Regions from separate parts of the Streptomyces sp. NPDC048291 genome, predicted to be linked through region 4. Evidence: riboswitches for the same ligand, from Rfam matches in the RefSeq annotation. Region 4 holds a riboswitch; each other region holds the start of a gene.
The links. Region 4 has a riboswitch for cyclic di-AMP ahead of ACGF5O_RS16785 (M23 family metallopeptidase). Riboswitches for the same ligand answer to the same signal wherever they lie in the genome.
Positions count from the first base shown of each region.

Region 1 (5,349 bases), on a different contig from region 4:
GCGACCGACAGCGCCGCCGTCGCCGTCATCCCCATCGGGAACACCGTCGCCCAGCGGCGCACGTCGTAACGCGGCCGGGGCCACGCCACCTCCGCGGCCAGCAGGACGGCGTACCAGGCCAGGTCCAGGACCAGCAGCCCCACCGTCACCACGCGCAGGACGCCCCGGTCGTCGTCGTTCCACAGGTACAGCCGCGCGCTGTCGGCCGCCAGCAGCCGCGCCCCGGCCAGCGCGGAGATCGCGAGCGCGCCGCCCGCCACCCACTGGTCACCGGGCCCCCGGGCGATCTGCCGCCACTCGAACCGGGGCACGGCGAGCCCGTACATCGCCAGCCCCAGCCAGAACAGGACCAGCGAGAGGTGCGCGAGCCACGCCGTCGTCAGGGCCGCCGCCAGCGTCGCTCCGAGCACGGCGGGCCCCTGGGTGGCCACACAGGCAAGGAACACCGCTCCCGGCATCCGCGGCCTCCAGTGCCGCACGACGACGACCAGCAACGGCAGCCACAGCACCACCGACAGCGCCAGCAGGGCCTCGGCGGGGCTCTGCCACCCGAGCGCCGAGAACCGCGTCCCCAGCACCGCCGTCGCCGCCACCGCGGTGAGCGCGCCCGGCGTCCGCGCCTCCCGCGCCCACCGCCGGCGATCCCGCGCCAGCCGTACGACGAAGTCCGCCGCCAGCGCCGCCCACATCACGCAGGCGAGCGCCAGCGCCACCCGGGACACGGTCTCCGCCCCCACCAGGTGCAGCCCCACCGACAGGATGCCGGTGGCCATCACGGCGGCCCCGGCCGCCGGCGGACGCTGCGCCCACCAGGCGCGGAGGGGTGAAATGCCGGACATGCCCCTGATGCTAGGGAGAGCCGGCCGCAGTACGAACGGGGCACGCGCGCGTGTCACGAACGATGCACGCGCGCGTGCGGCCCGAAACCCGCGCGCCGGTGCGCCGAGGCGTGCGGGGGAGCGGGTGGAGCGTGCGGAGAAGCGGATGGGGAAGCGGATGGGGGCGCCCGGGGGACGGCGGGCGCCCCGTGGGATCAGGCCGGGCGCACCACGCTGTGGATGATCGACTCGCCGCCGTAGTAGATCGACTCCTCGCGGACGTAGGCGCCGGGCTTGGGGGCGTGGATCATCATGCCGTTGCCGATGTAGATGCCGACGTGGCTGACGTCGTCGTAGAAGAAGACCAGGTCGCCGGGCTGGGCGTCGGCGAGGGGGACGGTGGTGCCGGCGTTCACCTGGTCGTAGGTGGTGCGCGGCAGGGAGACGCCCGCGGCCTTCCAGGCGGCCTGGGAGAGCCCGGAGCAGTCGTAGGAGCCGGGGCCGGTGGCGCCCCAGACGTACGGCTTGCCGATCTGCGCGCGGGCGAAGGCGATCGCCTTGGCGGCCTTCGTGGCGTAGGCGGAGTCCGAGCCGGAGCTGGAACCCGAGCCGGAAGAGGAGCCGCTGGACGACGACGAGGATGACGAGGATGACGAGGACGACGCCGCCTGGTCGGCCGCCGCGGCCTGCTGCTTCGCCAGCTCGGCCGCCTTGCGGTCCGCCGCCTCCTGCTGCCGCTTCTCGATCGCCGCCAGCCGGGCCTTCTCCGCGGCCGTCAGCTGGGACAGCAGCTCCCGCGCGGAGGCCAGCTTCGTCTGCACGGTGGTCTTGGCGGTCTTGAGGTCGTCCTGCGTCTCGGTGAGCGTCTCGAGGCTCTGGGAGGCCTCCTGCCGCTTCTTCATGGTCGCGGACTGCTCGGTGACGTAGTCGTCGACCGCGCCCTTCTGGCGCGAGGTCAGGCGGCTCATCAGCTGGTCCTGGTCGAAGTAGTCCTGGGGACTGTCCGCGAGCAGGAAGGTCGCCGTGTCGGGGACGCTCGCCCCGGTCCGGTACTGGGCCGCCGCGAACGAACCCAGTTCCTCACGCGCCTTGTTGAGCCGGTCCGTGCGCCGGGCGACGTCGTCGAGCAGGGTGTCGACCTGCTTGCGCTGCCTGCCGGTCCGCTCCTTGGCCGCGTTGTACTTCTCGGTCGCCGACTCCGCCTGCCGGTAGAGGGAGTCGACCTTCTTCTCGACCTCCTCCAGGCTCGGCTTGCCGTCGTCGGAGGGCGCGGCCTCGGCCGTCTGGGAGAACAGGGCCATGGAGGTGAGGGCGGCGGTGGCCAGGGCGGGGGTGCGTATGCCTGCCGCGCGTGTTCCTGACGGCCGGGACTTGCGGTGCGACGCCAACGGGGGCGACTCCTTCCAGCGTTCCGCCTACCGAGTTAGCTGTCGGGTTCGGGCGGGTGGTTCGGAAGGGTTGCCCTACGGTCCGTTCTCCGGTGGGGAGTCGGGACCGATTCACCCCAAGGTCGGTGTGGGTCCCCGGCTCCGGGTGCGCGGCGGCACTCCGGACTCGGCGGAGGCCGTGCGGCCCGGCGACGTTCGCCGGTGGGGGTCGTACGGCCTGCCCGGCACGCTAGCCAACTCGTGTGGTCCCTGTGAAGTTTGATGTGCGATATGCCCGATACATTTTCGTGACCTTGGTGTTGCGGTGCGCTCCGGCGATGCGATTAGGGGCGTTATGGGTGACTTGCCCGACGGTGGCGGAGGGTTCGAGGCGGGTGTTCGTTGCTGCGTGACGCGCGTCGACCGGCCGTGACGGAGCGGATCTGTTCGGTGACCGGGGCGAGTTTTCGGGGCGGCGGCCGGTTGTCGGTGGGGCGCCCTAGACTCGGAGAGCGATGAGCAGCCTCTTTGACGACAGCTTCCTGGCGAACCTCCAGGCCCCCCGCGGCCATGACGAGGAACCTCCGCCGCCGCCCGAGGACGAGCACGCTCCGGAGTCGATTCCGGACGATCTGTTCGGCGGGAAGTTCGACGTGCCCCCGGACCGGGACGCCTACTACCGCGACGGCGCCGCCCGCCCGGCCCTGGACCCGGCCGCCCTCCTGGAGGGGCTGAACGACAACCAGCGGGCGGCCGTCGTGCACGCCGGCTCCCCGCTGCTCATCGTGGCCGGCGCCGGTTCCGGCAAGACGCGCGTGCTCACCCACCGCATCGCCCACCTGCTCGGCGCGCGCCAGGTGCACCCGGGCCAGATCCTCGCGATCACCTTCACCAACAAGGCCGCGGGCGAGATGAAGGAGCGCGTCGAGCACCTCGTCGGCCCGCGCGCGAACGCGATGTGGGTGATGACCTTCCACAGCGCCTGCGTGCGGATCCTGCGCAGGGAGAGCAAGAAGCTCGGCTTCACCTCCTCCTTCTCGATCTACGACGCGGCCGACTCCAAGCGCCTGATGGCCCTGGTCTGCCGGGACCTGGACCTCGACCCCAAGCGGTTCCCGCCGAAGTCGTTCAGCGCCCAGGTCAGCAACCTCAAGAACGAGCTGGTCGACGAGGAGGACTTCGCCGCCCGCGCGAGCGACGGCTTCGAGAAGACCCTCGCCCAGGCCTACGCCATGTACCAGTCGCGGCTGCGCGAGGCGAACGCCCTCGACTTCGACGACCTGATCATGACGACGGTCAACCTGCTGCGCGCCTTCCCGGACGTCGCCGAGCACTACCGCCGCCGCTTCCGGCACGTCCTGGTCGACGAGTACCAGGACACCAACCACGCCCAGTACGCCCTCGTGCGCGAGCTGGTCGGCACCGGCGAGCCCGACCTGCCCCCCGCCGAGCTCTGCGTCGTCGGTGACGCCGACCAGTCGATCTACGCCTTCCGGGGCGCGACGATCCGCAACATCCTCCAGTTCGAGGAGGACTACCCGAACGCGACGACGATCCTCCTGGAGCAGAACTACCGCTCCACGCAGACGATCCTGAGCGCCGCCAACGCGGTCATCGAGCGCAACGTGTCCCGCCGCCCGAAGAACCTGTGGACCAACGCGGGCGCGGGCGCCCGGATCACCGGCTACGTCGCCGACACCGAGCACGACGAGGCGCAGTTCGTCGCCGAGGAGATAGACCGTCTGACGGACGCGGGCGAGGCGAAGGCGGGCGATGTCGCCGTCTTCTACCGCACCAACGCGCAGTCCCGTGTCTTCGAGGAGATCTTCATCCGGGTCGGCCTGCCCTACAAGGTGGTCGGCGGCGTCCGCTTCTACGAGCGCAAGGAGGTCCGGGACGTCCTGGCCTACCTGCGGGTGCTCGCCAACCCGGAGGACTCCGTCCCGCTCCGGCGCATCCTCAACGTCCCCAAGCGCGGAATCGGCGACCGCGCGGAGGCGATGATCGACGCCCTCGCCCAGCGCGAGAAGATCAGCTTCCCGCAGGCACTCAGGCGCGTCGACGAGGCGTACGGCATGGCCGCGCGCTCGACGAACGCGGTCAAGCGGTTCAACACGCTGATGGAGGACCTCCGTACGGTCGTGGAGTCCGGCGCCGGACCCGCCACGGTCCTGGAGGCGATCTACGAACGCACCGGATACCTGGCCGAGTTGCAGAACTCCACGGACCCGCAGGACGAGACCCGCATCGAGAACCTCCAGGAACTCGCCTCCGTGGCGCTGGAGTTCGAGCAGGAGTCCGGCGAGGGCGAGGAGTCCGGCGGGCTCGCCGACTTCCTGGAGCGGGTGGCCCTGGTCGCCGACTCCGACCAGATCCCCGACGACGACGAGAACGGCGACGGCGTCATCACCCTGATGACCCTGCACACCGCCAAGGGCCTCGAATTCCCGGTGGTGTTCCTGACCGGCATGGAGGACGGCGTCTTCCCGCACATGCGTGCCCTCGGCCAGACCAAGGAGCTGGAGGAGGAACGCCGGCTCGCCTACGTCGGCATCACGCGCGCGCGGGAGCGGCTGTACCTCACGCGGTCGGCGATGCGCAGCGCCTGGGGCCAGCCGTCGTACAACCCGGCCTCGCGCTTCCTGGAGGAGATCCCGGGCGCGTATCTGGAGTGGAAGCGGACCGGGGCGATGGCACCGGTCTCCTCCGGGCCCGCGGCCGGCGTGGCGGCCTCGCTCTCCTCGACCCGCTCGCGCTCCTCGGCGTCGGGCGCGTCCGGCTTCGCCACCCGGCGGACCTCGGAGCAGCCGGTGGTCTCGCTGGCGGTCGGCGACCGGGTCACCCACGACCAGTTCGGCCTCGGCACGGTCGTCGCGGTGAAGGGCACGGGCGGCAACGCGGAGGCGACGATCGACTTCGGCGAGGCCAAGCCGAAGCGGCTGCTGCTGCGGTACGCGCCGGTGGAGAAGCTGTAGGGGAGAGGGAAGAGAAGAGGTAAGAAGGGCCCGGTCAGGTCGGGTCGAGCCCGTGGCTGCGCAGCCACGGCAGCGGGTCTATGGCGGCGCCGCCGGCCGGCCGCACCTCGAAGTGCAGGTGCGGTCCTGTCGAGTTGCCGGAGTTCCCGGAGTACGCGATCGGGTCGCCGGCCTTCACCGTCGTACCGG
Region 1 covers NZ_JBICZC010000020.1:91,190-96,538, forward strand. The annotation lists gene ACGF5O_RS43295 (tellurite resistance/C4-dicarboxylate transporter family protein) at 1-839, opposite strand, end outside; gene ACGF5O_RS43300 (NlpC/P60 family protein) at 1,034-2,206, opposite strand; cyclic di-AMP (ydaO/yuaA leader) riboswitch at 2,214-2,388, opposite strand; gene pcrA (DNA helicase PcrA) at 2,701-5,160, shown strand; gene ACGF5O_RS43310 (M23 family metallopeptidase) at 5,195-5,349, opposite strand, start outside.
Region 1: another riboswitch for cyclic di-AMP. It lies ahead of ACGF5O_RS43300 (NlpC/P60 family protein); the one in region 4 lies ahead of ACGF5O_RS16785 (M23 family metallopeptidase).

Region 2 (5,349 bases), on a different contig from region 4:
CCGTGGCCCTTGATGATGTTGGTGCTTGAGCGGATCTGTTGGCCCCTGTGTGAGGTTTCTCGATGGTGGACATCGCCGAAAACGGTCGTACCTGGCTCCTGTCGGGCCCCGGCAGCAGCTACGCGCTGCATCTGACGGAGGCCGACGAACTGCTCCACCTGCACTGGGGCCCCAGGATCCGGCTCGCCGACGCCGAGGAGCTCAGCACCCGGGCGCTGCCCGGCTACTGGCCCTTCGAGTCCCCGCTGGACGGCCGTGAGGAGTACCCCGTCGAGGGCGGTCCCCGCTTCGTCCGCCCCGCGCTGTCCGTGCGGACCGACGAGCGCCGGGGCACCGAGTGGACCTTCGACTCCTACGTGGTCGAGGCGGACGAGCTCCGGCTGCGCTTCACGGACGACGGGATCGTCATCACCCTGCACTACCGGATGCGCGGCGACGTCGTCGAGCGGTGGGTGACCGTCGGCAACGAGGCACACGCGCGCCTGGAGCTGCTCCGCGCCGACCCCGCCACCTGGACGCTCCCCGACCGCGAGGGCTGGCGGCTCTCCCAGCTGCACGGCCGCTGGGCCGCCGAGTCCCGGCTGGTCAGTGCGCCGCTCACCTACGGCGAGAAGGTCATCGGCAGCCGCCGCGGCCACACCGGCCACCAGCACCTGCCCTGGGTCGCCCTCGACACCGACGCCACCGAGGAGCACGGCGAGGTCTGGGGCTGCGCCCTCGGCTGGTCCGGCTCCTGGCGCATCGCGGTCGCCCAACTCCCCGACGCGCGCGTGCAGATCACCGGCGGCGCCGGCTACGACGACTCGGGCCTGCTGATGCTGGCCGAGGGCGAGTCCTACACCAGTCCCGTCTTCGCGGGCCTCTGGTCCGACGGCGGCTTCGGCGGGGCCAGCCGCGCCTGGCACGCCTACCAGCGGGCGTACATCATCCCGGACGCCGACCAGGACCGGCCGGTGCTGTTCAACTCCTGGGAGGCCACCACCTTCGACATCTCCGAGGAGCAGCAGGCCACCCTCGCGCGCCGGGCCGCCGCGATCGGCGTCGAACTGTTCGTGGTGGACGACGGCTGGTTCGGCGCCCGCACCAGCGACCACGCCGGCCTCGGCGACTGGACGCCCAACCCCGACCGCTTCCCCAAGGGCCTCAAGCCCCTCGCCGACTACGTGCACGCCCTCGGCATGCAGTTCGGCATCTGGGTCGAGCCCGAGATGGTCAACGCGGACAGCGACCTGTACCGCGCGCATCCCGACTGGGTCCAGTACCAGCAGGGACGAAAGCGGACGGAACTCCGCAACCAGCTCGTCCTCAACCTCGCCCGCGAGGACGTCCAGGAGTACCTCTGGCAGCAGCTCGACACCCTGCTGTCCAGCGCCCCGATCGACTACGTGAAGTGGGACTTCAACCGCTGCTTCACGGACGCGGGTTGGCCCGGCGAGCCCTACCCGCAGCGCCTGTGGGTCGATCACGTGCGCGGGCTGTACGCCCTGCTCGACCGGATCCGCGCGGCCCACCCGAACGTCGCCATCGAGTCCTGCTCCGGCGGTGGCGGGCGGATCGACCTAGGGATCATGAGCCGTACCGACGAGGCGTGGACCTCCGACAACACCGACCCGCTGGACCGGCTGGCCATCCAGCACGGCTTCAGCCAGATCCACCCCGCCCGGGTGATGTCCGCCTGGGTCACCGACAGCCCGAACCACCAGCTCAACGGCCGGGTCAGCTCGCTGCGTTTCCGGTTCGTCAGCTCCATGGCCGGGGCGCTCGGTGTCGGCGGCGACCTCTCGGACTGGACCGAGGAGGAGCTCGCCGAGGCCGGTCGTTGGGTGGAGCTCTACAAGGAGATCAGGCCCCTGGTGCAGCGCGGCGACCAGTTCCGGCTGCGGCCGCCGGCGGGCGGGCTCAGCGCGGTGCAGTACACGCTCGGCGACGAGACCGTCGTCCTCGCCTGGCTGCAGGCGCAGAGCTACGGCGAGCCGGCGCCGGCGCTGCGGCTCCAGGGGCTCGACCCGGCAGCGTCGTACGAGTGCCTCGAAACGGGGGAATCGCACGGGGGTGCCGTGCTGTTGCATCACGGGCTGCGCACCGGGCTGAAGGGTGACCTGGATGCGGCAGTCATCCGTTTCCGGCGGATCTGACCTATCTGCCCGAATTGACACCTTAGTTCCAGCTCGTCATGGAATAAGAGGACGTGGCATGACGTGCGTGAGGAGCGTCATATTCGTGACCGTCCGTCGCGCGTCATGTTCACGTAATTCCGGCGCTTTCCAAGAAGGTTGGAAAGGCGAAAAGATCGGAATTCACGGAGGGTGACCGGGATTTCCGACAACGGATCAAGTGAAACGCGGATGGCGGGAAACGGATGCTTGTCCACGTCCGTCCCACTCGCTTACGTTCGCCACACATCCGGTCGGAACGCCGAATCCTGCCGCCGCCCGGAGTCCCCACACACACTCACCCGTGCCCGGCAGGAGCGGGGGACCCACCAGGTATGACCGCCTGTTCCGGTTCCCGGGACGGCTAGGGGTGTAGCCACGCCTTCCGGCGTGGCCGGGCAGCTCCAGCCCGAACCCGACAGCTCACCTCGCAGGCGCAGGAGAGGAATGCGCCATGCCCGCGAAGGGTAAGCACCGCCGCCCCAAGTCCCAGCGTTTCACCCGCTCGATGGCCGTCGCAGGAACCGGTGGCGCCGCGCTGGCTCTGCCGCTCATGGGGGCCACCGGTGCCCACGCGGCCACTCCGCAGTCCGTTTCCGAAAAGGCCACGCAGTCGCTTCCCGTGATCGAGAAGACCGCGGTGAAGCAGGCGCCCGCGGGGAATTCCGGTGCCGCGCATTCCGCGCACCGCGTCTACACGGTGGTGTCCGGCGACTATCTCTCGAAGATCGCCCGCGACCAGCACGTCCACGGCGGCTGGCACCGGATCTACGCCGACAACCGGGAGGCCGTCGGCGACAACCCCTCGCTGATCCACCCTGGCCTGAAGCTCACCCTCGGCGGCCGGCACGCCGCGACGACGGACTCCGGCTCCCGTTCACGGGTGCACTCGGACCCGCGGCCGTCCAGGTCGACCGCGTCCTCGTCCTCGGCCTCCTCGAACGGCACGACCGGTTCGAACGACTCGGCCGGTTCGGAAGGTTCGGTTGCGACCGCCTCCGGCTTCGCCCTCCCGGTCACGGGTGGTGCCATCGGCACCGGCTACCACGTGGCCGGCAGCATGTGGTCCAGCGGCTACCACACGGGCGTCGACTTCGTCGTCCCGACCGGCACCCCGGTCAAGGCCGTCGGCGCCGGTACGGTCGTCTCGGCCGGCTGGGGCGGCGCCTACGGCAACCAGGTCGTCATCCGGCTCGCCGACGGCTACTACGCGCAGTACGGCCACCTCTCCGCCCTGTCCGTCTCGGTCGGCCAGAGCGTGACCGCGGGCCAGCAGGTCGGCCTCTCCGGCGCGACCGGCAACGTGACCGGCCCGCACCTCCACTTCGAGATCCGCACCACCCCCGACTACGGCTCGGACGTGGACCCGGTCGCCTACCTCCGCGCCAAGGGCCTCGCCGTCGGCTGACCCGGCGCGCCGCCCACTGGTCCGACACGCACTCCGGAGGCCGGACCCCCGATCCCCGGGTCCGGCCTCCGGTGTTTGTCGACACCTCAACGCCGGTGCTCAGGGCCTTATTCCAAGATTGGCAAAGTATTTAAGGGTGTCTTATCTCACCGAGCGTCAACCCCTTATTACGGTCGCGTAGGTCACAGTCGAAGGTGAATCATGGTCCGATGTGGGAGACGATTCGAAGAGTGACAATGCATCAGTGATCGGGTCGTACGCAGCGGTGGGGGACAGCTTCACCGAGGGCGTGGGAGACCCCGGCCCCGACGGGGCGTTCGTCGGCTGGGCCGACCGGTTCGCGGTACTGCTGTCCGACCGGCGGCCCGAGGGCGACTTCGGCTACACCAACCTTGCCGTGCGCGGGAAACTGCTCGACCAGATCGTGGCGGACCAGGTGCCGCAGGCCCTGGAACTCGCCCCGGACCTGGTCTCCTTCTGCGCGGGCGGCAACGACATCATCCGCCCCGGCACCGACCCCGACGAGGTCGCGGAGCGGTTCGAGCGGGCCGTGGCCCAGCTGACCGAGGCCGTCGGCACGGTGCTGGTGACCACCGGGTTCGACACCCGGGGCGTGCCCGTCCTCAAGCACCTGCGCGGCAAGATCGCCACGTACAACGGACATGTCCGGGCCATCGCCGACCGCTACGGCTGCCCGGTCCTGGACCTGTGGTCCCTCAAGACCGTGCAGGACCGGCGCGCCTGGGACGGCGACCGCCTGCACCTGTCTCCCGAGGGGCACACGCGCGTGGCGCTGCGCGCCGGGCAGGTGCTCGGCGTCGAGGTACCTGCCGACCCCGACCAGCCCTGGCCCCCGCTGCCGCCCCGCGGCACCCTGGAGGTCCGCCGCGACGACGTGCACTGGGCCCGCGAGTACCTCGTCCCGTGGATCGGGCGCCGGCTGCGCGGCGAGTCGTCCGGCGACCACGTGACGGCCAAGGGCGCGCTCTCCCCTGACGACATCAAGATGCGGATCGCCTCCGTGGCCTGAGGCGGCACCGACGGGTAAGGGGCGGCCTCCTGGCGGGCCGCCCCTTACTCGTGCTCGGGCAGTCCCAGTTCGCGCGCCAGCGCCTCGTCGACCCACTCCTGCGCCCTGGCCCGGGGTACGGCGCCGGGGTACGACGTCAGCTGGACGGCGAGCCCGTCGAGCAGCGCGGTCAGCCGCAGCGCCGCCGCTGCGGGGTCGGGACACCGGAACTCGCCCGCTGCCACCCCCTCGGCGACGACCTCGGCGATCGCCGCCTTCCACTGCTGGTCCAGGCCCTTGGTGACGTCCCGCAGCGCGGGCTCCCGCAACGCCACCGCCCAGCCCTCGATCCACAGCCGCCAGCCCTTGGCCTGCCCGGTCGGCGCGTACCAGCGCACCGCGGCCCGCAGCCGGCGCAGCGCCGACGTGCGACGGCCCAGCAGCTTGCGCAGATGTGCCAGATCGTCCTCGGCGGCGAAGGTGAAGGCGGCGGCGACCAGCTTCTCCTTCGTCGAGAAGTGGTACAGCACCAGCGCGTTGCTCACCCCGAGGGCCGAGGCCACATCGGCGATCCGCACCGCCGCCACGCCCCGCGCCTCGATCTGCTCGATGGCGGCCCGCAGCAGTTCCTCCCGCCGCTCGGCCACGCTCAACCGCACTCTCGCCACGCGGTCACCCTAATCGGTCGTCCCGCCGCCCGCGCCGCCGTCTCAGGCCAGCGGCAGCCGCATGATCGTCAGGTCCAGCCAGCGGCCGAACTTGGTGCCCACCTCCCGGAC
Region 2 covers NZ_JBICZC010000011.1:184,441-189,789, forward strand. The annotation lists gene ACGF5O_RS29255 (alpha-galactosidase) at 63-2,135, shown strand; cyclic di-AMP (ydaO/yuaA leader) riboswitch at 2,443-2,603, shown strand; gene ACGF5O_RS29260 (peptidoglycan DD-metalloendopeptidase family protein) at 2,608-3,561, shown strand; gene ACGF5O_RS29265 (SGNH/GDSL hydrolase family protein) at 3,806-4,591, shown strand; gene ACGF5O_RS29270 (TetR/AcrR family transcriptional regulator) at 4,636-5,238, opposite strand; gene ACGF5O_RS29275 (GNAT family N-acetyltransferase) at 5,281-5,349, opposite strand, start outside.
Region 2: another riboswitch for cyclic di-AMP. It lies ahead of ACGF5O_RS29260 (peptidoglycan DD-metalloendopeptidase family protein); the one in region 4 lies ahead of ACGF5O_RS16785 (M23 family metallopeptidase).

Region 3 (5,349 bases), on a different contig from region 4:
GGCGTACGAGCTCGTCGAGGCGATCGAGGAGGGCGACCGCGACGAACTGCGCGAGGAACTGGGCGACGTGCTCCTCCAGGTCGTCTTCCACGCGCGGATCGCGGAGGAGGACCAGGACGCCCCCTTCTCGATCGACGACGTGGCGGGAGGCATCGTCGCCAAGCTCATCCACCGCCACCCGCACGTCTTCGGCGACGAGACCGCGTCGACGCCGGAGGAGGTCAAGGAGCACTGGCTGCGCACGAAGGCGGTGGAGAAGTGGCGCGCGTCCGTGACCGACGGGATACCCCTTGCCCAGCCGGGCCTCGCCCTGGCCGCGAAGCTGACCTCACGGGTGCGGACGGCCGGTCTCGACGTGCCGCTGCCGCAGGCGCCGGGCATCGGGTACGAGCTGCTCGCGCTGGCGGCCCGCGCCGAGGCGGAGGGCGTCGACCCGGAGGCCGCGCTCCGGGCGGCGGCCCGGGCCTACCGGGACGCGGTGCGGGCCACGGAGGGAGTGGAGAAGTGACCGCCCCCGCCCCCGACCTCTTCACCTGGGAGTTCGCCGCCGACCCCTACCCCGCCTACGCCTGGCTGCGGGAGCACGAGCCGGTTCGGCGGACCCGGCTGCCCAGCGGGGTGGAGGCCTGGCTGGTCACGCGGTACGGGGACGCCAAGCAGGCGCTGGCCGACCCGAGGCTCTCCAAGAACTCGGCGCATCACGACGAGCCCGCGCACGCCAAGGGGAAGACCGGCATCCCCGGGGAGCGCAAGGCCGAGTTGATGACGCACCTGCTCAACATCGACCCGCCGGACCACACCAGGCTGCGGCGGCTGGTGAGCAAGGCGTTCACCCCGCGCCGGGTGGCCGAGTTCGCGCCGCGGGTCCGTGAGCTGACCGACCGGCTCATCGACGGGTTCGCGGAGCGGGGCGAGGCCGACCTCATCCACGAGTTCGCCTTCCCGCTGCCCATCTACGCCATCTGCGACCTGCTCGGCGTCCCGCCCGAGGACCAGGACGACTTCCGGGACTGGGCGGGGATGATGATCCGGCACGGGGGCGGGCCGCGGGGCGGGGTCGCGCGGTCCGTGAAGAAGATGCGCGGATATCTGGCCGAGCTGATCCACCGGAAGCGGGAGGCGCTGCCCGCCGAGGCAGGTCCCGGCGAGGACCTCATCTCCGGGCTCATCCGGGCCTCGGACCACGGAGAGCACCTCACCGAGAACGAGGCCGCGGCCATGGCGTTCATCCTGCTGTTCGCCGGCTTCGAGACCACCGTCAACCTGATCGGGAACGGCACGTACGCGCTGCTCACCCACCCCGGGCAGCGGGCCCGCCTGCAGGAGTCCCTGGCCGCCGGCGAGCGCGGGCTGCTGGAGACCGGCGTCGAGGAACTGCTGCGCTACGACGGGCCGGTGGAGCTGGCCACCTGGCGGTTCGCCACCGAGCCGGTCGCGATCGGCGGGCAGCACATCGCCCCCGGCGACCCGGTCCTGGTCGTCCTGGCCGCGGCCGACCGGGACCCGGAGCGGTTCGCCGAGCCGGACACCCTCGACCTCGCCCGGCGGGACAACCAGCACCTCGGATACGGCCACGGCATCCACTACTGCCTGGGCGCCCCGCTCGCCCGCCTGGAAGGGCAGACCGCGCTCGCCGGTCTCCTCACCCGCCTTCCCGACCTGCGACTCGCGGTGGACGAGAGCGAGTTGCGGTGGCGCGGCGGGCTCATCATGCGCGGGCTGCGCACGCTGCCCGTGGAGTTCACGCCGACCGGCCGCTGAAGCCTCCACCTGCCCCTACGGGCAAAAGATGATTAGCGTTCAAGTCTGTGATCTTCACGTGATCTGCGCGGCATTAACTTGTGACAAGTGATCGTCTGCCGATACGTTCACCCCTCAGTACGGCGCCCTTGCGGGACCCGCCGTGCCGGTCACCGCTGTCGCTCGAAAGGTTTCCGCATGCTCTCCGGGAACGGTCGTCACCGTCGCCCCCGCCAGGCTCCGGCGCTCCTCGTCGCGGCCGGGGTGACCGGCTCCGCCATCGCCCTCCCGCTCCTCGGCGCGGTGAACGCCAGCGCGGCCGACGGCTCCACCTGGGACCAGGTGGCCGAGTGCGAGAGCGGCGGTTCCTGGAGCGCCGACAACGGCACCGGCTACTACGGCGGTCTCCAGATCTCCCTGGACGACTGGAGCGAGTACGGGGGCCTGGAGTACGCCGGCACCCCCGACCAGGCGAGCCGTTCGCAGCAGATCGCGGTCGCCGAGAAGATGCTCGCCGACCAGGGCACCAAGGCCTGGCGGACCTGCGCCCTGATCGCCGGACTCTCGTCCGACGACGCGTCGGTGAACGTCGACACGGGCCTCGGCGACTCGAGTGATTCGTCCGGTTCCTCCGACTCGTCGGACTCGTCCTCGGGGCTGTCGGACTCGTCCTCGTCCTCCGGTTCCGACTCCTCCTCGGGCGCCGCGGACTCCGGGAGCGAGTCCGCCACCCCCTTGCCGAGCGCGAGTGCCGACAGCGACTCCAAGGCGGACAGCTCCGGCAAGTCCAGCAAGACGGACAAGTCGGAATCGTCCAAGTCCGGCTCGGATGCCGACGCTTCGAAGGCGAGCGGGAGCCCTGCCGTCTCCGAGTCCGACGACTCGGACAATTCGTGGCAGACCGGTGGCTCTTGGAGCCTGGTCGACACGGGCGCCGTCGGCAGTGGCGGCAAGCACCGTGGCGGCTCGGCGGACGAAAGCGTGACAAACGGTCAGGGCTCCGCCTCCAACGGCCGGCACGCCTCCCGCGACAGCGGCACCTACACCGTCCGTGACGGCGACACCCTCGCCTCCATCGCCGACTCCCTTGACCTCGACGGCGGATGGCGCGCGCTCTACGACGCGAACAAGGCCGACATCGGCACCGACCCGAACGCCATCGCTCCCGGTCAGACCCTGAAACTCGGCAGCGAATAGGGCGAAAAGCGGCGGGAGTTGGCGCCCCGCTTCGAGCCGAATGTCCGTTTTGGTGAAAGTGTGGGATGAGTCTCAGAAGCCCTGATCATCTTTGAAATTCACCGGATCGCCTGTTTACGGTCAAGGCCGCTCGTCACCACGAGCCCCGGCCGTCGCAACGCCGAGTCCTGCCAGCGGCCGTCCGGGAACAGTCGTCGCGTCATGCGCCGTAGGCAGGAGCGGGGGACCCAAGGTAAGTGCCGGGACCGGTGGTTGAGGCCGCCGATCCGGCTCGGGGTGAAGCCGCGCACCGACACACGGTGTGCGGCCGGGCAACTCAACCGGCCCGAACCCGACAGCTCACCTCGCAGGCGTCGGTGAGGGGATCGATCCATGCTGTTCTCCGGCAAGGGCAAGCACCGCCGTCCGTCCAAGGCCGTCCGCGCCATCGCCGTCGCCGGTGTCACCGGCGTCGCCGTCGCCGCGCCGCTGATGGCGGCCGGCAGCGCCTCCGCCGCCACCGCCTCCGAGTGGGACACCGTCGCCCAGTGCGAGTCCGGCGGCAACTGGTCCATCAACACCGGCAACGGCTACTACGGCGGTCTCCAGTTCTCCGCCTCCACCTGGGCCGCGTACGGCGGCACGCAGTACGCCGCGCAGGCCAACCAGGCCAGCAAGGCGCAGCAGATCACGATCGCCGAGAAGGTCCTCGCCGCGCAGGGCAAGGGTGCCTGGCCGGTCTGCGGCACGGGCCTGTCCGGCGCCGCCTACACCGGCGGCAGCGCCGGCTCGACCAGCTCCTCGTCGAGCAGCAGCACCGGCACCCGCTCGACCGACACCCAGGCCGCCTCCCGCTCCGCCGAGCGCCCGGCCGCCAAGAAGACCGTCACCACCCCGACCGGCAAGAAGGTCAAGAAGGGCGACGGCGAGTACAAGGTCGTCAAGGGCGACACCCTCAGCTCGATCGCCGAGAAGCACAAGGTCAAGGGCGGCTGGCAGGCGCTGTTCAAGCTGAACAAGGACATCGTCGACGACGCCGACTTCATCTACCCGGGCCAGCAGCTGCACCTGAAGTAAGACCCAGCTGAACCACAGCCCCCACACAGCCGTGGTCCCCATAGTGGGGACCACGTGAGGGTCACCCCCGTCCCCCACGAGCCCCCGCTCCGGTGCGTTTTCCCCCGAACGCACCGGGGCGGGGTTTCTCTTTGCGGTCAGGCTCCGTGGCCCGCTCTTCTTCCGTTCTTCATCGGGACCCCCTTTGTTCCGCGCGTGAACAATGAGTACCGTCAGTGTGTCCACGGGCCGGTCGGTCGTGCCGGCCGACGGCCCTCGGACGGTTAGGCTCTAGTCGCAAGGCTGAGCAAGGGCCGACGAGGCCCGCGTGCGCCCCGCACAACCAGCGTCACATCCCAAGAAGGAGATGCTCGTGCCGTCCATCGACGTCGTCGTAGCCCGGGAAATCCTGGACTCCCGAGGCAACCCCACGGTCGAGGTCGAGGTCGGCCTCGACGACGGCAGCACGGGTCGTGCCGCCGTCCCGTCCGGCGCCTCCACCGGTGCCTTCGAGGCCATCGAGCTCCGTGACGGCGACCCCAACCGCTACCTGGGCAAGGGTGTCGAGAAGGCCGTCCTCGCCGTCATCGAGCAGATCGGCCCGGAGCTCGTCGGCTACGACGCCACCGAGCAGCGCCTGATCGACCAGGCCATGTTCGACCTGGACGCCACCGACAACAAGGGCTCGCTCGGCGCCAACGCCATCCTCGGCGTCTCCCTCGCCGTCGCGCACGCCGCCTCCGAGGCGTCCGACCTGCCGCTGTTCCGCTACCTCGGCGGCCCGAACGCGCACCTGCTGCCCGTTCCGATGATGAACATCCTCAACGGCGGCTCGCACGCGGACTCCAACGTCGACATCCAGGAGTTCATGATCGCCCCGATCGGCGCGGAGTCCTTCTCCGAGGCGCTGCGCTGGGGTGCCGAGGTCTACCACACCCTGAAGAAGGTCCTGAAGAGCAAGGGCCTGGCCACCGGCCTCGGCGACGAGGGCGGCTTCGCCCCGAACCTGGAGTCGAACCGCGCCGCGCTCGACCTCATCCTGGAGGCGATCAAGCAGGCCGGTTACGTCCCCGGCGAGCAGATCGCGCTCGCGCTCGACGTCGCCGCGTCCGAGTTCTACAAGGACGGCAAGTACGAGTTCGAGGGCAAGTCCCGCTCGGCCGCGGAGATGACCGAGTACTACGAGGAGCTCGTCGCCGCGTACCCGCTGGTCTCCATCGAGGACCCGCTGTTCGAGGACGACTGGGCGGGCTGGAAGGTCCTCACCGACAAGCTCGGCGACAAGGTGCAGATCGTCGGCGACGACCTGTTCGTCACCAACCCGGAGCGCCTGGCCCGCGGCATCGAGGAGGGCACCGCCAACGCCCTGCTGGTGAA
Region 3 covers NZ_JBICZC010000016.1:106,091-111,439, reverse strand. The annotation lists gene ACGF5O_RS38395 (nucleoside triphosphate pyrophosphohydrolase) at 1-508, shown strand, start outside; gene ACGF5O_RS38390 (cytochrome P450) at 505-1,761, shown strand; gene ACGF5O_RS38385 (transglycosylase family protein) at 1,939-2,937, shown strand; cyclic di-AMP (ydaO/yuaA leader) riboswitch at 3,132-3,305, shown strand; gene ACGF5O_RS38380 (transglycosylase family protein) at 3,310-3,993, shown strand; gene eno (phosphopyruvate hydratase) at 4,340-5,349, shown strand, end outside.
Region 3: another riboswitch for cyclic di-AMP. It lies ahead of ACGF5O_RS38380 (transglycosylase family protein); the one in region 4 lies ahead of ACGF5O_RS16785 (M23 family metallopeptidase).

Region 4 (5,349 bases):
CTCCCGCCCGCACCCCTGCGCCGAACTGATCCTCCGGGCCGGGGTACGACGGGTGGTGACGGCATGGCGCGAGCCGGACACGTTCGTGACGGCGGCCGACGGGACGGGGGCGCTGCGGGAGGCCGGGGTGGCGGTGCTGGTGCTCGGAGAGTACGAGGGGGAGGCGAAGGCGCCCAACGGGCACCTGCTGACCTGAGCAGACCTGACCTGAGCTGACCTGAGGCGTCCACCGGAAGTAACCCGTGTGACTTCACCTCTTCCGATGGCGTATGCTGGTTTCACCGACGCGGGGTGGAGCAGCTCGGTAGCTCGCTGGGCTCATAACCCAGAGGTCGCAGGTTCAAATCCTGTCCCCGCTACTGAAACCCAGGGCCGGAATCCGATTCGAGGATTCCGGCCCTGAGTCATGTCCGGGCGCAGGTTCCTCTCCGGACCCGTCCGTAGTCATCCGCCCGGCCCACACCATTCGCTTCGCCCGCTCACAGCCGCAAACCTGGACGGACAGGCATCGAACCCATCGAATACGTCAGGCACGTCGAGCACGTCGAACACGTGGTGCATCAGGGGGGTCGTGTGGTGGGCCGTGGAGAGGCGGAGCAGCGCGGCCCCGTGTCCGCCCGCACCCTCGCCCGCTTCCTGCCCGCGCTGCTGATCTGCACGGGCGTCTGCTACGACGTGCTCACCCCCGCGGTCTTCACCGCGGCCCCCTTCTTCACGGCCGCCCCGCTGATCGCCGCGCCGCTCGCCTCCCTGCGCACCACCCTCCTCACGGGCCTGGCCGCGCTCCTCGCCACCTACGCCGTGCACGCGCGGTCGGCGGTTGTCCCGGACGCCGACGCCGTCACCGAGATCGTCACGGTGGCCACCGTCGCCGTCCTCGCCGCCGGCATCAACCGGATCGTCCGGATCGGCGACCAGCGCCTCGCCTCCGCCCGCGAGGTCGCCGAGGCCGCCCAGCGGGCCGTGCTGCCCGAGCCCACCGAGCGGATCGGCGGCTTCGAGATCGCCGCCCGCTACCAGGCGGCCCAGGAGGGCACCCTCATCGGCGGCGACCTGTACGCCGTCCAGGACACCCCGTACGGCGTGCGGCTGGTCGTCGGCGACGTGCGCGGCAAGGGGATGGGCGCGGTCGCCGCCGTCGCCGTGCTCATCGGCGCGTTCCGGGAGGCCGCCGAGCAGGAGGTCACGCTGGAGGCGGTCGCCGGGCGGCTGGAGCGGGCGTTGGTGCGCGAGGGCGGCAGGCGCGGCGGCATCGCCGCCGACGAGGGGTTCACCACCGCCGTACTCGCCGAACTCCCGCACGGAGGCGGCACGCTCCGGATCGTCAACCGCGGTCATCCGCCGCCCCTGCTGCTGCTCGGCGACGGCGAGGTGCGCCCGCTGCGGGCGCCGGAGGCCGCGCTGCCGCTCGGGATGGGCGAGCTGGGGACGTGGCCCGACCGGGCGGCCGAGTACGGGTTCCCGAGCGGGGCCACGCTGCTGCTGCACACCGACGGCCTCTCCGAGGCGCGGGACGCGCACGGCCGCTTCTACGACCCGGAGCGGCGGCTGGCCGGCCGTACCGTCACCGCCCCCGGCCCTCTGGTGGACCGGCTCGCGGCCGAAGTACGCCGGCACACCGGCGGCGGCATGACGGACGACATGGCGCTGCTCGCCGTACGGCGGCCCTGAGCGGCGCGCGGTCACGTTGGGTGTCCGGGCGACCGCCCTGCGCATAACAACTGAGTCACCATCAAAACCTGTGTGACTCCTGAGCTGAGCAGCGTGCACCGCCGACTCGACCGTTTTTGACCGGTCGTGGCAGGTAAGTCCAAGCTTTGAAAGCTTAATGATCAAGACGAACTGCTTGGAATCTGGTAGCCGTGTCTATTAACGTTCGATAACGCAGCGCGGTCGTCCCAGCCGTCACCCGCGACGGCTCCGTGCGCACGCGCCGAATCCCGCAAGGGAACCGGGGAACCACCACCTTGGGGTGAATCGCACGGCTACCGCCGGGTACGAAACGGCCGGTATACGCGCGTAGGAGACCTTCCCGCTCCGAACCCGTCAGCTAACCCGGTAGGCAGCGGAAGGAAAGGAGTGCGCCCGCGTGGCGTCCAACCCGCCTGCTCCTACAGCCCCGTTCGTGCCCAGCCAGCGTCCGCCGGAGACCTTCGGCTACGGTGGCTACCGCGCCGAGGAGGGCCCCTTCGAGGAGTGGAACCCCACCGAGGAGTCCCTCTCCGCGGTACGCGGCCGGCACCGGGTCGCCAAGCAGAAGGGCGGCGGGCTCGCCCGCAGCTCCACGGTTCTCGGCGTCGGCGTGATCGCCGCCGTCGGTGCGGGCGGCATGGCCAGCGCCAACACCGGCAAGCCGCCGGTCTCCATCTCGCTGCCCGACCTGCCCTCCTCGGTCGACGCCCTGCTCGGCGAGGGCGGCGGCCACCAGGCCACCCAGACCGCGCTCAGCAGCGTCACCACGACGACCGCCACCGACGCGGACTCCTCCTCGTCCGACGCCGGCGAGGCGCTGCGCAGCCGGATCATCGCGCAGGCCGCGCAGCAGCAGAGCCAGCTCGACACCAAGGCCAGCGCCAAGGCCGTCGCCGCCGCCGACAAGGCGGCCGCGGACGCCGAGGCCAAGGCGGAGCAGGCCGCCGCGGCCAAGGCCGCCGACGCCAAGGAGAAGGCCGAGGCCTCCGCGAAGGAGAAGGCCGAGCAGGCCCGCCTCGCCGAGCTGGCCAAGCAGTACACGCTGCCCGTCGTCTCGTACACGATCACCGGCACCTTCGGCCAGGCCGGCTCGATGTGGTCCTCCGGCTACCACACCGGCCTCGACTTCGCCGCGCCCACCGGCACGCTGATCAAGGCCGTGCACAGCGGCACGGTCACCGAGGCGGGCTGGGCCGGCTCCTACGGCTACCGCACGATCATCACCCTCGACGACGGCACCGAGCTGTGGTTCTGCCACCAGTCCTCGATCGGCGTCAAGGTCGGCCAGAAGGTCGCCACCGGCGACGTCATCGGCCGCGTCGGCGCCACCGGCAACGTGACCGGCCCGCACCTCCACCTGGAGGTCCACCCGAACGGCCAGGCCACCGCCATCGACCCGATGACCTGGCTGCGCGGCAAGGGCCTCAACCCCTGACCCGAGCCGGCCTGAGACCCGACCTGATCTGATCTGATCTGACCTGACCTGAGACCCGACCGGACGCGGATTCGGACCGCGCCCACCGGCCCCCGGCGGCCCTGACGGCAACCCCCCGGCGTCAGGGCCGTCGGTGTCCCGAGCCGTGGATTCCGCTTTTACGAGACCTTCGTAAAACACGGGATGGGTCTCCAGGCGGCCCGTGTTGAAGTTGAGCATGACTGCTCTTCGCAAACTCGGCTCTTCCGACCTCGAGGTCTTCCCGCTCGCCCTCGGCGGCAACGTCTTCGGCTGGACGGCCGACGAGGCCACCTCCTTCGCCGTCCTCGACGCGTACGCCGCCGCGGGCGGCAACTTCGTCGACACCGCCGACTCGTACACGGCGTGGATCGAGGGCAACAAGGGCGGCGAGTCCGAGACGATCATCGGCAAGTGGGTCAAGGCGCGCGGCAACCGCGACGACGTCGTCATCGCGACGAAGGTCAGCCAGCACCCCGAGTACCTCGGCCTGTCCGCCGCCAACATCAGGGCTGCCGCCGACGCGTCCCTGCGCCGTCTCGGCACCGACCACATCGACCTGTACTACACGCATTTCGACAAGCCCGAGATCCCGGTCGAGGAGATCATCGGCGCGCTGGACGAGCTGGTGCGGGCGGGCAAGGTCCGGCACATCGCCGCGTCCAACATCACGCCCGAGCGGCTCCAGGAGTCCCTGGACCTCTCCGACCGCGAGGGCCTCGCCCGGTACGTCGCCGTCCAGCCCCACTACAACCTGGTCTCCCGCGACACCTACGAGGGCCCGTTGCAGGACCTGGCCTCCCGCACCGGCCTCGCGGCCGTCCCCTACTTCTCGCTGGCCTCCGGTTTCCTCACCGGCAAGTACCGCCCCGGTACGACGGTGGACAGCGCGCGAGCGGGCCGTGCCGCCCAGTACGCGGAGTCGGAGCGCGGCCAGAGGGTCCTTGCGGCCCTGGACGAGATCGCCGCGGCCCACGAGGCCCCGATCCCCACGGTCGCCCTGGCCTGGCTGGCGGCCCAGCCCACCATCACGGCCCCGATCGCCTCGGCCCGTACCCTCGAACAGCTCCCGCCCCTGCTGGGCGTGGCGGACCTGACGCTGACGGACAAGGAACTGGCACAACTCACGACGGCCTCTGCCTGACGGCTGCCGCGCCCTCGTTCTTCCTTCTTTTCCGCCGCAACGGCGCTCAGCCCCCACGGCGCGGCCCGGCGGTGCCGAACCCTCCGCAGCCCGAAGCGCTAACTCCGATACGGGTTGTAGGCGGGATAGGCCGGATAGGCCGGATACGGCACCGCCGCCCCGTAAGGGGCGTGCCCCGGCCACCCGCCCGGCGCAGCCGTCCGCGCCGCGTACTCCAGGGCCGGCCGCACCAGCTCCCGCCGGCTCCACAGCTCCGCCAGGAGCTCCCGCTCCCGCACCACGAAGTCGGCCCCGGCCCGCCCCCGCTGCCCCCGGCGCCGCAGCAGCGCCAGCTCCGTCGCGTGCCCCTCGTACTCGGCGACCGCCCGCCCCGCCGCCTTCCCGAAGTGGTACGCGGCGTACTCCCGGGCCATCTGCCGCGCCCGCATCGACCCGAGCACGAACGGCTCGGCCGTCCCGAGCCACCCCGCGTAGACGTACGCCGGCAGCTCCTCCCGCACGGTCCGCAGCTCCCGCTGCCGCGTCCAGACGGCCAGCCAGGTCAGCAGTCCGAACGCCGGCACCATGAACATGCCGTACACGGCGAAGAACCCGTACTGCCCGAACGTGGACGACCCGTTCCAGAACGCGTGCATGCTCATCGCGAGCAGCAGCCCGGCGACCGGCACCAGCAGGCGCCGGGCCCGCTGCCGTTCCCCGGAGAGCGCGGCGATGCCGAAGCCGATGCCGGTGAGGACGGTGAAGAGCGGGTGCGCGAACGGGGAGAGCACGATGCGCACGAAGAACGTCGCGGCGGTGACGGAGGCGATCCCGCTGTCCCCGGTCAGCTGGTCGGTCCCGAAGGCCGTGCCGAGGTAGAGGATGTTCTCGGTGAACGCGAACCCGGTTGCGGTGACCCCGGCTATCACCACCCCGTCGACGATCCCGGTGAAGTCCCGTCTGCGGAAGAGGAAGACGAGGAGGACGGCCGCCGCCTTCGCCGACTCCTCGACGACCGGCGCTATCAAGGTCGCCCCGAGCGTGTCCGCGCCGCTCGGGTCGGCGGTCGCCGTCGCTATCC
Region 4 covers NZ_JBICZC010000006.1:19,972-25,320, reverse strand. The annotation lists gene ACGF5O_RS16800 (dihydrofolate reductase family protein) at 1-196, shown strand, start outside; tRNA gene ACGF5O_RS16795 (tRNA-Met) at 286-359, shown strand; gene ACGF5O_RS16790 (PP2C family protein-serine/threonine phosphatase) at 574-1,671, shown strand; cyclic di-AMP (ydaO/yuaA leader) riboswitch at 1,922-2,082, shown strand; gene ACGF5O_RS16785 (M23 family metallopeptidase) at 2,090-3,127, shown strand; gene ACGF5O_RS16780 (aldo/keto reductase) at 3,345-4,289, shown strand; gene ACGF5O_RS16775 (PrsW family intramembrane metalloprotease) at 4,388-5,349, opposite strand, start outside.